2 regions of the Lactobacillus sp. ESL0700 genome follow, and region 2 is predicted to be linked to the other one. Evidence: riboswitches for the same ligand, from Rfam matches in the RefSeq annotation. Region 2 holds a riboswitch; the other holds the start of a gene.

Region 1 (6,327 bases), 380 kb from region 2:
AGGCGTTGTTAGTGGCTGCGCGAGTTTTGTTTGGTCTAGCAAAAAGAAGCTGTTTTGTGACCCATGAACTTTTTCTATATTAATCATCATTCTGCTACTTTCTGTGTGAAAAAATTGTTGTAAATTTGTCTAACAGCTGCCGGAGCATCCTTGCGTTTAGTTCCCAGCATAATTGAAATTCGCGATGCCCCTTGGTTGATCATGTGAACACCAATATTTTGGGCTGCGAGTGGCTCAATAATTTTGGCCATCACGCCAACTTTATTTCGCATTCCCTCGCCAACCACCATGATAATGGCATAATCATCAATCCACTCCAAGCTATCCGGTTGCAATTCCGTCCGAATCTCCTGACACATCTTTTCGCGAACGCCGGCAGTAAACTGGCGGTTATCAAAAATCACGGTCAGGTCATCAATTCCTGACGGCATATGCTCGTATGAAATGTGATATTTATAAAAAATTTGCAGCAACTTCAGGGTAAACCCCACCTCTTTATTTAACAAATATCGGTGCAAGTAAAGTGCCGAAAAGTGCGTTGCAGTTGCCACCCCTGTGATTACGTTGGCTGGTTGAAAGTCCTTTGCCGGAACAATCATCGTTCCCTTAAGACGAGGATGATTAGTATTTTTAACATTAATCGGAATGTTAGCCGCAATTGCCGGCAAAATCGCTTCATCATGAAAAACAGAAAAGCCTGCGTACGACAGTTCTCGCATTTCACGATAAGTCATTTTGCTAATTGCTCTTGGATGGGCAACGATTGCCGGATTAGCCGCATAAATCGCGTCAACGTCAGTAAAGTTTTCGTACACATCCGCATGAAAACCGCGGGCTAAAGCAGCACCAGTAATATCCGAGCCGCCACGAGAAAACGTGGCAATTTGCTTTTGCTTGGTTAAGCCATAAAAGCCCGGCACAATTAGGTAACCAGCTGGCAAATGATATTGCGCTAAATTGTCATAAGTGTCCGGTAAAATCATGGCCGCCTGGGGATTATCTGTCACTTCAATTCCTAATTCTCCACTACCAGCGAAATGTGCATTTAAGTTTAATTTTTGTAATATTAGCGTTAATAAGTGTGCATTTAAAATCTCGCCATGTGCTTTAAAAGTTGCCAATAAATAATCATCAGTTTGGTATTCTTTTTTTGGTAAGTCCAATAAGATTTGCTTCAACCTTGTCATTTTTTCACTTGGTACGGAAAAATGATTACCAATTGCGGCATAACGTTGCCAAATTTGTTCCTGAATAGCAGACAAGTCTTGATGAGCCAGCGTTCTATGCGCGTATTCTATTAGTAAATCTGTTATTTTATAATCATTTTCATCCCGTTTACCAGGCGCCGAAGTCACAATAACTTTGCGCTCTGGATCCGCGGTAATAATCTTAATAATTTTCTCAAAATGTGGGCCATCTGCTAATGAACTGCCGCCAAACTTAACTACTTTCATTTTTTGGTCTAATCCTTTTTTATAAAAACTACTGGTAAATTTTTGAAAGATTAGTTGCAATTCTAGCATTTATTTTTTAATCTGCAAGAAAAATATTTTTGGGATTATAAACTGGTTTGATTTTTTAATTAAAATTATTGACAGGTTTCTAAAAATAATATAATATTTAAGCAATCGAAGAGGTCGCGGTGACCATTAGTAAATTAGCTGAGTTTTGCTAAAACTATGAAGCTAATTGAAAGGGGAAACTGCCGAAGCATTAATTCCTAAGCAAGAATTAATAGCTGGGCCATGATTGAACAAATCATGGACTGTCGTAGAAAATCTACGGAGCGCTTCCGACAATTTGATACCAGATATTAATTCAGGTTCTTTTGTTTCAGCGCAAACAAAAGAACCTTTTTTGTTAGCTAATTTGGGAGGAATCAACTTGGTTAACGTTAACTCACAAGGACACTTATCAATTGGCAACTGCGATGCACTTGAGCTCGCTAAGGACTTCGGTACGCCACTTTATGTCTACGATGTCAGCATGATTAGGCAGCAATTACGACAATTTCACAAGGCTTTTGACAAAACCGGCGTCAAATACGCCATCAGTTATGCCAGCAAAGCCTTTGCCATCAGGGCAATTGACCAAGTTATCGCACAAGAAAACGGACATTTGGACGTTGTTTCAGCGGGCGAATTAATGACTGCCGTTCAGGCTGGATTCCCGATGGAACACGTTAGCTTTCACGGCAACAACAAGTCCCTTGCGGAACTGCAGTTAGCCCTCGACAATCATGTTGGCACAATCATCGTTGATAACTTTTACGAATTAGAATTGTTAAACAAGTTGCTGCCCCAGCAAAAGCAGCCGGTTAACATCATGTTGCGCATTGCGCCCGGCATTTCGGCGCATACTCACCGCTACATTCAAACCGGTCAGGTCGACAGCAAATTCGGCTTTGACGTTCAATCAGGTCAGGCAGAACAGGCGCTAAAACAGGTATTACAAAATCCTAAACTCAACTTGCGCGGCTATCACGCTCATATCGGCTCCCAAATCATGGCAGTTGCGGGCTTTACGGCTCTAGTACAAAGAATGGTTCAGCTAGCAGCCACTTGGCAGGAAAAATTCCATTATCAGCCACAGGTTTTAAATTTTGGCGGCGGTTTTGGCATCAAATACACCAACGCCGACCACCCATTAACCCCGCAAGAGTTTGTTCACGACATGATCCAAACGCTGAAAAAAGAAATCGCCCAAACTAACTTGGCTCTGCCCGAGGTTTGGCTAGAGCCCGGGCGCTCGATTGTTGGTGAGGCTGGCTACAGCCTCTATACAATCGGTGCGCGCAAAACTATTCCCGGTATTCGCACTTATCTTAGCGTTGACGGTGGCATGGGCGACAACATTCGTCCCGCCCTTTACCAAGCCGAATATCAGGCAGTCTTAGCTGCTAGACCAGAGGCAGCGCCAACAGAAACCGTGACAATCGCTGGGCGCTATTGTGAGTCCGGCGACATTTTGGTCAAAGATCAGCCGCTACCTGAAAGTGCACCTGGCGACATTTTGGCAGTGCTTGCAACAGGGGCTTACGGCTACTCGATGGCTTCTAACTACAATCGTGTAGGTCGTCCAGCCGTTGTCTTTGCGGAAAACGGCCATGCCAAACTCGTCGTCAAACGCGAGTCAATTGCGGATTTAACCAGCCTAGACCTAAATTATCTTTAAGTAACATGAGGAAAAACAATGAAGCAAACTGCACAAGAAATTATTGATTTGATTAGCAATTCACCCAAAAAGACCCCGGTTAAGGTTTACGTCCAGGGAAATTTAACTAACCTAGCTGTTCCCGAAAGCATTCAGGCCTTTTTAGACGACAAAATTGGCATTCTATTTGGTGACTGGGCCGAGATTGAACCATTTTTAACTAAAAATAAAGCGCAAATTGCTCACTATCGCCTTGAAAACGATGCTCGTAACTCCGCCGTGCCGCTACTCGACTACACCAAGATTAACGCCCGCATTGAACCCGGTGCGATTATTCGCGACCACGTCAAAATCGGCAAGCAAGCCGTAATTATGATGGGGGCGGTGATTAATATCGGAGCAGAAATCGGAGCTAACACGATGATTGATATGGGAACGGTGATTGGCGGTCGGGCAATTATTGGGCAAAATGTCCACGTCGGCGCTAACGCAGTTGTTGCTGGCGTAATTGAACCAGCATCGGCCGAGCCCGTCAGAATTGGCGACAATGTTCTAGTTGGCGCTGGGGCCACGATACTTGAAGGCATCCAAATTGGCACTGGGGCCGTAATTGGTGCTGGGGCTGTGGTGACCAAGGATGTTGCTCCTAATACCGTCGTTATCGGCATCCCAGCCAAAGTAATTAAGCAAGTTGACGACCAGACTAAGAGTAAAACTGGTCTGGAAACTAGCTTGCGAAAGCTGTGACTGCATGACCCAATTTAATGAACAAAATTTAATTAAAATTAGACGTCAATTACACCAAATTCCCGAATTGGCGCTAAAAGAAACGGCAACCCAAAAATTATTACTACAATTAATTGGTGAATTACCGCAGCAGTTTTTAACAATTAAAACTTTCCCGCAATTGCCAACTGCAATCATGGTTTTGGTTAAAGGAAAAAACGCCCAAAAAACAATCGGTTACCGCGCAGACATTGACGGCCTGCCTGTTACTGAACAAAACGACTTGCCTTATCAGTCCCAACATCCCGGCATCATGCACGCTTGCGGTCACGACTTACACATGACCATTGCCCTTGGCGCTTTAAGCTATTTCGCTAATCATCAGCCACAAGATAATTTGGTTTTCTTCTTTCAACCGGCCGAAGAAAGTGAAAGCGGCGCTAAAATCGCGTATGACCAGCACCTGTTTACCGGGCAATTCGCCTTAGACGAAATTTATGCACTCCACGACACCCCGCAATTACCCGTAGGAACAATTGGAACTAGACAGGGAACATTATTTGCCGGAACTACCGAAGTTGACGTCGACTTTACCGGGCAAGATGGTCATGCCGCCTACCCGCAAAACGCTAACGACATGATTGTTGCCGCTGCGCAGTTCATCACACAGGTGCAAACAATTATTTCCCGTAGTATTGACCCGTTGAAAGCCGGCGTTATCACCTTAGGCAAAATGACGGCGGGCAATGTCCGCAACGCCATTGCTGGCACGGCGCACATCGAAGGGACAATTCGCGGGTTAACTCAGGACATGATTACTTTAATTAAGCAGCGCCTGCGCAAAGTAGCTGCTGGCGTGGCGACAAGTTATGGGGCCAACATTAAGATTAACTTCAATCAAGGTGGCTACTTCCCAGTTGTGAATGATCCACAACTAACTGCGGATCTGATTACTTTTCTTAAGCAATCACCTCAAGTTAACTTTGTCGAAACCGAACCTGCAATGACCGGCGAAGATTTCGGTTATTTGACCAGTCAAATTCCGGGCGCAATGTTCTGGTTAGGTGTTGGTCAACACGGCTCACTGCATTCCGCCACCTTTACCCCTGACGAAGGAGCAATCTTAGTGGGCGTTGAAACAATTATTGGCTTTTTAAAAAAACGAATGAAGAACAATTAATATCGAAAGGATTAACAATGTTATTACAAAACGCAGAGATTTTAACAGCCATCGTCACGCCATTTAACGATGATGGCACAATCAATTATCACGGCCTTGAGGAGTTAGTCAATCACTTAATAGCTCATGGTAGTCAAGGCTTTGTCGTTGGTGGCACCACTGGCGAAGTCGCCACCCTATCTAATGAAGAAAAGCTGGCACTTTATCAAAAATTTGTCGAAATTACGGCTGGTCGCGTACCGGTCATCGCTGGCACGGGGTCGAACAACACGCAAGCAACAATTGAATTGAGCAAGCAAGTCAGTCAAATTGAGGGGCTGGCAGCTCAACTCGTGGTGGTTCCCTATTACAACAAGCCCAACCAACGCGGGATGATCGCCCACTTTACCGCAGTTGCAGCACATTCGAGTTTGCCAATCATTATTTATAACATCCCCGGCCGCACCGGCGTCACGATGAGCAATGAGACAATTTTGGAATTAGCTAAAAATCCCCAAATTATCGGTGTTAAGCAGTGCACAACCGTTGAAGATCTGGAATACTTGGTTGAACATGCACCCCATGATTTTCTCGTTTTCAGTGGCGAAGACGCGCAAAGTCTAGCAGCCAAAGCAGTTGGTGCTCAAGGGATAATTTCCGTTGCTTCTCACCTTTATGGTGACCAAATGAGTCAAATGTACGCGGCACTTGATGCTGGTAACATTTCCAAAGCTGGAGCTTGGCAACGCAAGTTAACACCTAAGATGGCAGCCCTATTCATGTTTCCATCGCCATCTGGCGTTAAAGCAGCGCTCAATGCCCAAGGATTTCATACCGGCGGTTGCCGCTTGCCCATCGTTAACTTAAATGATGATGAGCAAAGGCAACTCGCTCATGCTCTTGGAATCGCAAATGGTGACTTAAGTCAGCCAATCAATTTGCAGTTAGGAGTCAATCATGATTAGAGTGTTAATCGCCGGTTTTAACGGGGCAATGGGTCAAAGAGCCGTTAAGTTAGTGCAAAAAATGCCGAACTACAAGCTAGCAGCAGTTCTTTCGCCACACTTGCATAGCCTAAACCCAAATGACTACAACTTAGACCCAGATACCGCGGTGTTTACCAACCTGACAGACATTACTGGACAAATTGACATCTGGCTTGATTTCACTACTCCTAGTGCCGTTTATGCTAATACGAAATTCGCAATTGAACACCAAATGCGACCAGTTATCGGAACTTCGGGATTAACCGATCAGCAAGTTGCCGAACTGCAAGACTTGGCTAAACA
Region 2 (6,327 bases):
GCCAATATATATAAATGGTAATTTTGCTCAAGCTTTTATAAGACAAGGTAGCACCGATCGTAAATGTACTGAAGATTACATCAAACGATTATCAAGATTATCCGAAAGCAGCTTAGATACTAAAGTTGCTAAGAATTATGACATTGATGATTTAGATCTAGATTCTATTGAACTGTATAAAAAAGTCCTTACCAAAATAGAGACATATAAAAGGTATAAAGATTACGAATTAAAAGATTTTTTACGTAGAATAGGCGTTTTAATCAAAGATCGTGATAATGATGGTAAAGAAGGTATATCCTATGCAGGTCTGTTATTTTTTGGTAAGAATAATGCAATAATTCAGAAATTCCCTTACTTTTCTTTGGAATATTATGATAAAAGCCATCCTGAACAAGAGAGATGGACGTCCAGAATATCCTCTGTAGAATCTGATTTAAATATATTTACTTTCTTTATTAAAGTAATTGAGCATTTTAAAGCAACTGTTCCCAATCCATTTAGTTTAGACAAAAACGGTCAAAGAAGAGACACATTTGGTTCCATGTTTGTGGCATTACGTGAAGCAACTGTAAACATGCTGATGCACGCAGATTATTTTGAAGGTAGCCGTATTATCTTAACCGAATATCCAAAGTTCTATAAATTTGAAAATCCCGGAAAAATGAAAATTCCTAAAGAAGACTTTTTTACTACTCATAATTCTAAAAGTAGAAATGCTATTATTTCAAAGCTATTTACTCAAGCGCATTATGGTGAGCGTGAAGGTGTTGGCGGTGAAAAAATTTTTAACTCTTCCATAGAAAATAATTTCAGACACCCCGAAATAGAAACAAGTATTGAAAAAGGCACCCAATTAAAAATCTGGAAAGTAGATTATGCAAATTCTTTTTCCGGAAAAGAAATCTCTAATCGTGAACGAAAAGTTCTAAAAGCAATTATTAGTAGTCCTTCTGGTTCACTTTCACATAAAGAAATAGAAAGTCAAACCGGCTTTTCTAGATATATTGCTGATAGCACACTTTCTTCACTTTTAAGCAAAAAAATAATTGAAATACATGGAAAATCACGATCTACTAAATATACGTTACCGTCAACCACAGAGCAATTAGCCGCTCAAATGCAATCTTTATCAGGTATTTTTAGGCAGTTAATTAAAAATTCAAATAGTTCAAACTAATACAGCTCTATCTACATTAAAATATATTTAGCGTTATTGAAATTTATTCATATTTAGCTCATAATAATTACATAATATTTTTACAGGAGCTAAATATGAAAAAAGTACGTAACTCTTCCCTCTTACCAATCATGGCATTAATCTCTAACCTGGGTGACTTATCTGTTGGTATTGGCGGTTCAATCTTAATCGCTTCTTTTTCACGGTCGGTAACTGTCAACAGTATTTTTTCTAGCTTAGAATCATTTGGCATCATTATTCTGACGCTTTTTGTTGGTTCCACAATGGATCGCATTAGTAAGAAGAAGGCCTTGCAAATCACCTATCCAATGCTGGGCTTAATCTTACTAATTCCCTTTTTCTTTAATGGCGTTTATTTCATTTATGCCTACATTGTCTGTGACATCATCATGACTTTTATTGCACTTTTTGCTCAGTCTGCATATAACGGTGCCACCAAGCGCTTTATTCCTGATGAACAAGTTGACATGGTAATTGGCAAGAACACAACTTTTGGCAATATTGGCTTAATTTTAAGTTACTTAGCAATTGGCTGCGCCTACGTTCTGGCTAGCGAGCTTAACGATGGCTCAATTATTTACAAATTTTTATTACTTGTTGGTAGTATTGCCTACCTATTATTTGCGATTCCAACTAGTTTATTAGATGAAAACTACGATCCTAATCTGGTTGGTCATGACCTAGCCACTAATTCGACCTTAGCGCAAATTAAAAAGATTTATCACCTGATTAAGACCAATACCGGCTTACGCAGCTCAATTATCCTGGCAATTTTCATTAGCTTACTGATGGGGTATTTTAATAGTCTAATGGTCTACCTGTGGAGTAGTGTTGATCCCCAATTTGCCAATATTGCCTATCTCGTTGTCGATTATGCGATCGGCACCATCTTAGGCAACCTCGTTTTACGGACCAAATTAAACTTCAAGAAAAGCATGGTGCTCATCACTTTACCCGCACTCTGCTTAATCGTTTTTGCCGTTAGTCCCAGTGTTTATACTTTAAGCATTTGTATTATTGCCGTCATGCTTAGCTGCATTCCTGTCAGCACATGGATTTCACGAATTCGAATTAGACGGACTGAAGTTACAATTCAGTCTGGCCAAGCAAGCTTTATCACCTTTGGTTCTTCAATTCTTGACGTCTTCTTTGGAACAATTGTTGCCGGCATTTTTGACTTACTTAAAAAGCCACTTTTACTGCCAGCATTTATTGCGATTATTACTGTCATTGTCTTCCTAATTCTTGGTAAAGACATGACGGCATACGAAAAGACGCCTGTTGTTAAAAATTAAAAATCAGCACACAAAAAACACGCTAGGCAATTCTGTCTAGCGTGTTTAAGATTAATTATTCAGTTTATTAGTAACCGCGGCGTTCTGGTGCACCTTCAACCAATAAGTCACCAGCTTCTGGAACATGTCCTAATTGATAAATTCTTTCAACATCAATTACAACAATGGCAGTACCATCTCCAAGATCGCCCTTTTCCTTAGCAGCTTTATATTCTTCTGAACCAGGTTGGTAAACATGAGCTGTACCTTCAAAGCGGTAGCCAGTTCCAGCTGCCTTGTTTGATACAGCAACGGCTGCCTTACCAGTAGCCTTTAAGTTTTCGTAAGCTGTCTTACTTGTCCATTCAACGTAAGCTAAGTGTTCATCATCGTAAACCTTTAATGAACCCTTAGGACCTACTTGAGGATTACCATCTTTGTCAGCTGTTGCTAAGAAAGGAAATTCGCTTGTTACTAAATCTTGCATTTCTTGTGTTAATTTTGCCATCTATATGACCTCCTGAAAGTCTTATATAACTTTGCTTATATATACACTATAAGGTAGTCACTTACAAAATACAAGTAAGATGCTTACTATTTGTTTTTAAGTCTAAAATTAAATATTATTAAATTATTTTTTAATAATGCAGTTGACAATCATCAAAATTTAATTTAGTATTTTCATCAAGTTAAATAATTTCCAATGCAATAGAGGTCGCGACAATTACGAACCTAGTCTAAGCACGCGTGATGCAAAGATGATTAGTGTCAAGAATTGCCGCCGAAACCAAAATTTTATCCGCCGTAAGATTTTGGTTGGGCTGCAGGAACAGATCCTGCAGACTGTCCCAAGTCAATCTTGGGGAGCGCTATATGATTTGTCTAAATATGATTGATTATAAACCTCGTTGTCTTGAAAGATGACGAGGGTTTTTATTTACGCTTTTTATTGTATTGGCTTTATTTGAAAAATATTTGGAGGTTTTCAAAATGAAGTCAAGATACAAGTGGTTAACCGCAATTTTTGCAGTCCTAATCAGTTTTACTATCAGTGGATTTTTTAATATTCCCTCAGTCCAAGCTGCTAAAAAAGACGATGGGGTATTAAAGGTCGCAATGGAAGCTAACTATTCGCCCAACAATTGGACCCAAACCACATCGGCTAATGGTGCCGTCCCAATTGACGGCTCACATACCTATGCTAACGGCTATGATGTCAAGATTGCCAAGATCATTGGTAAAAAGTTGCACCGTAAAGTAGTCGTACTTAAGACTGAATGGGATGGACTACTCCCCTCATTAACTAGCGGCAAGGCCGACTTAATTATTGCCGGAATGAGCCCAACACCTGAACGAGCTAAGGCGATTAACTTCACCAATGCTTATTGGAGCGGCATTTTTGTCGTAATTACTAAGAAGACCAGCAGATTCGCCAATGCCAAGAAGCTGACGGACTTTAAGGGTGCTAAATTAACCTCACAACAAGGTACATTTCACTATAAATTAATTAACCAATTGCCTGGAGTTAAGAAGGAACCAGCTATGAGTGACTTCTCTGCAATGCGGCAAAGTCTAGTTTCTGGGACAATCGACGGCTATATCGCCGACTCAACTGAAGCCATTTCGTTCAAAATGGTTGATCCAGACATTAAGGCAGTAAAACTTAATCCAATGCATGGCTTCCATGTGACCAAGGAACAAATGGTTTCTTCAATTGGTGTTGCCAAGTCTAATCCCCAGCTGCTTAAAGATGTCAACCAAATCTTAGCAGGGATTTCTACTAAAAAGCGCCAAGAATTAATGACAGCAGCTATTAAAGAACAACCTAAGACCACTTCGAAGAAGGGTAAAAATGGTAAGCCAGAGCCGTGGCTCATCTCCATGCTCAAGCAGTACGGCGGCATGATTATGAGCGGGATTGGCATGACCTTATTACTAGCTGCTGTCGGAACAGTTGCAGGTTTTCTAATCGGCTTAGTCGTCGGAATTATCCGCACAATTCCTGAGCCCACTACTCGCGGCAAGCGTTGGGGCTTGAAATTTATTAATTGGCTCCTGTCAGTTTATATCGAAGTCTTTCGGGGCACGCCAATGATGGTTCAGGCGGCCGTAATTTACTATGGGATTGCGCAATTCTGGCATCTTAACATTGACAGAACTGCCGCTGCTTTAATCATTGTTTCGATTAATACCGGTGCATATTTGGCCGAAATCATCCGCGGCGGGATTATTTCCACTCCCGATGGTCAATTCGAGGCAGCCAGTGCACTGGGAATGACTCACAGCCAAAGAATGTGGCACATTATTCTGCCGCAGGCAATCAGAAATTGCCTCCCTTCAATTACCAACGAGTTCATTGTAAACATCAAGGATACTTCAGTTTTGAGCATTATTTCTGTTTCCGAATTATTCTTCGTTGGTTCCACAATTGCCAGTCAAAGTTTCAAGTTCTTCCCAACCTACCTGACAATTTCCGCAATTTACCTGATTTTAACCTTTACTATCACACGGATTTTCAACTTGATTGAAAAACACCTCGATGGCAATCAAAATTACAATTTAATGGCCAACCAGATTCAAGTTGGTACACAAGACAAATAATTATTTAATTGATAGGAATTACTATGGATAGACAAAGACAAATTAAGTTATTACAGGATTTAATCCAAATAGAAACCATTGACGACCACGAAAAAAAGGTTGTTGACTACGTTGCACAGTTATTCGCGCCCTTTGGTGATCGCGTTCGCATTACACGTGTTCCCTACCAGGGTGATCGCGAAAGTGCGGTTATCTCAATTGGCCCCACTGACGGCAATTTTAAGCTCGGCTTTTCCGGTCACATGGACGTGGTTAACCTTGGTAATCGTGCAGCTTGGCGCGATGATCCGTTTTCTGGTAAATTGTACGACCATGACACCAAAATGTACGGCCGCGGCACGACAGATATGAAAAGCGGCTTAGCGGGGATGATTGGCACGCTGATCACCTTACTTGAAGATAATGTGCCTTTAACAGGGGAATTGCGTTTATTAATGTCTGTCGGCGAAGAAACTGGACAATGGGGCGCTGAAGAATTAACCAAGGAAGGTTTTATTGATGATTTAGACGTTATTGTCATTGGTGAGGACTCCAACCTTGATATTTCTTATTCCAATAATGGCGACATTGATTACACCGTCACCTCTTACGGCAAAGTCGCCCACTCTGCGCAATTAAATGTTCTCAACGCTATTGATAACATGACCGATTTTATCCAATTAGCCAACCAAAAATTACGGCACTTGCCACTAGTCCATGAAAAGCTAGGTCCTGTTCTGCACAACATCACGATGATCTCCGGCGGTGACCAAGTTAACAGTATGCCTGACAAAATTGTTGCCCGCGGCAATATTCGCATTAACCCGTTCTACACAGTCAAAGACATTCAAACGATTCTGGAAGATGTAATCAATGAAGTTAATCAGATGCCGCAGCACCATTTTGAATTGCAATATGATTATTTAGGCGAAGCCGTTTCTGGTGATGAAAACAATGAGTACGTGCAAGCGGCTCAGGAATTACTCGCCGCCGTTTTAGAGCGACCAGTTAATTTGGTAACCGAATCAGGTACCACTGATGCTTCTAAGTTTGTCAATAGCCCAACACCGCCAACGATGTTTAGCATTGGGCCGGGCAATGACAGCTGCCACCAAATTGACGAGTACGTTGACATTCCTGATTACTTAGCAGCATGCAAGTTTTATCTGAAATTTGCCCAAAAATATTTAACAGAATAATTTTAAACATAAAAAAGCACCGTTCTCGATTAAGGAGAATGGTGTTTTTTAATAGCTACTTAATTAAACTTCC

What was found. A riboswitch is a leader RNA that binds a small molecule or an ion and turns the genes downstream of it on or off. The one in region 2 is predicted to bind lysine.
Region 1: linked by a shared signal. The riboswitch ahead of lysA (diaminopimelate decarboxylase) and the one ahead of OZX63_RS00485 (ABC transporter substrate-binding protein/permease) in region 2 are both predicted to bind lysine.

What each region holds. Positions count from the first base shown of each region.
Region 1 covers NZ_CP113930.1:1,692,623-1,698,949, forward strand. The annotation lists gene dapF (diaminopimelate epimerase) at 1-87, opposite strand, end outside; gene OZX63_RS08125 (aspartate kinase) at 87-1,454, opposite strand; lysine riboswitch at 1,624-1,800, shown strand; gene lysA (diaminopimelate decarboxylase) at 1,885-3,174, shown strand; gene dapD (2,3,4,5-tetrahydropyridine-2,6-dicarboxylate N-acetyltransferase) at 3,193-3,900, shown strand; gene OZX63_RS08140 (N-acetyldiaminopimelate deacetylase) at 3,905-5,059, shown strand; gene dapA (4-hydroxy-tetrahydrodipicolinate synthase) at 5,077-6,003, shown strand; gene dapB (4-hydroxy-tetrahydrodipicolinate reductase) at 5,996-6,327, shown strand, end outside.
Region 2 covers NZ_CP113930.1:94,185-100,511, reverse strand. The annotation lists gene OZX63_RS00500 (RNA-binding domain-containing protein) at 1-1,180, shown strand, start outside; gene OZX63_RS00495 (MFS transporter) at 1,276-2,496, shown strand; gene OZX63_RS00490 (pyridoxamine 5'-phosphate oxidase family protein) at 2,564-2,983, opposite strand; lysine riboswitch at 3,177-3,355, shown strand; gene OZX63_RS00485 (ABC transporter substrate-binding protein/permease) at 3,466-5,076, shown strand; gene OZX63_RS00480 (ArgE/DapE family deacylase) at 5,100-6,254, shown strand; gene OZX63_RS00475 (GNAT family N-acetyltransferase) at 6,314-6,327, opposite strand, start outside.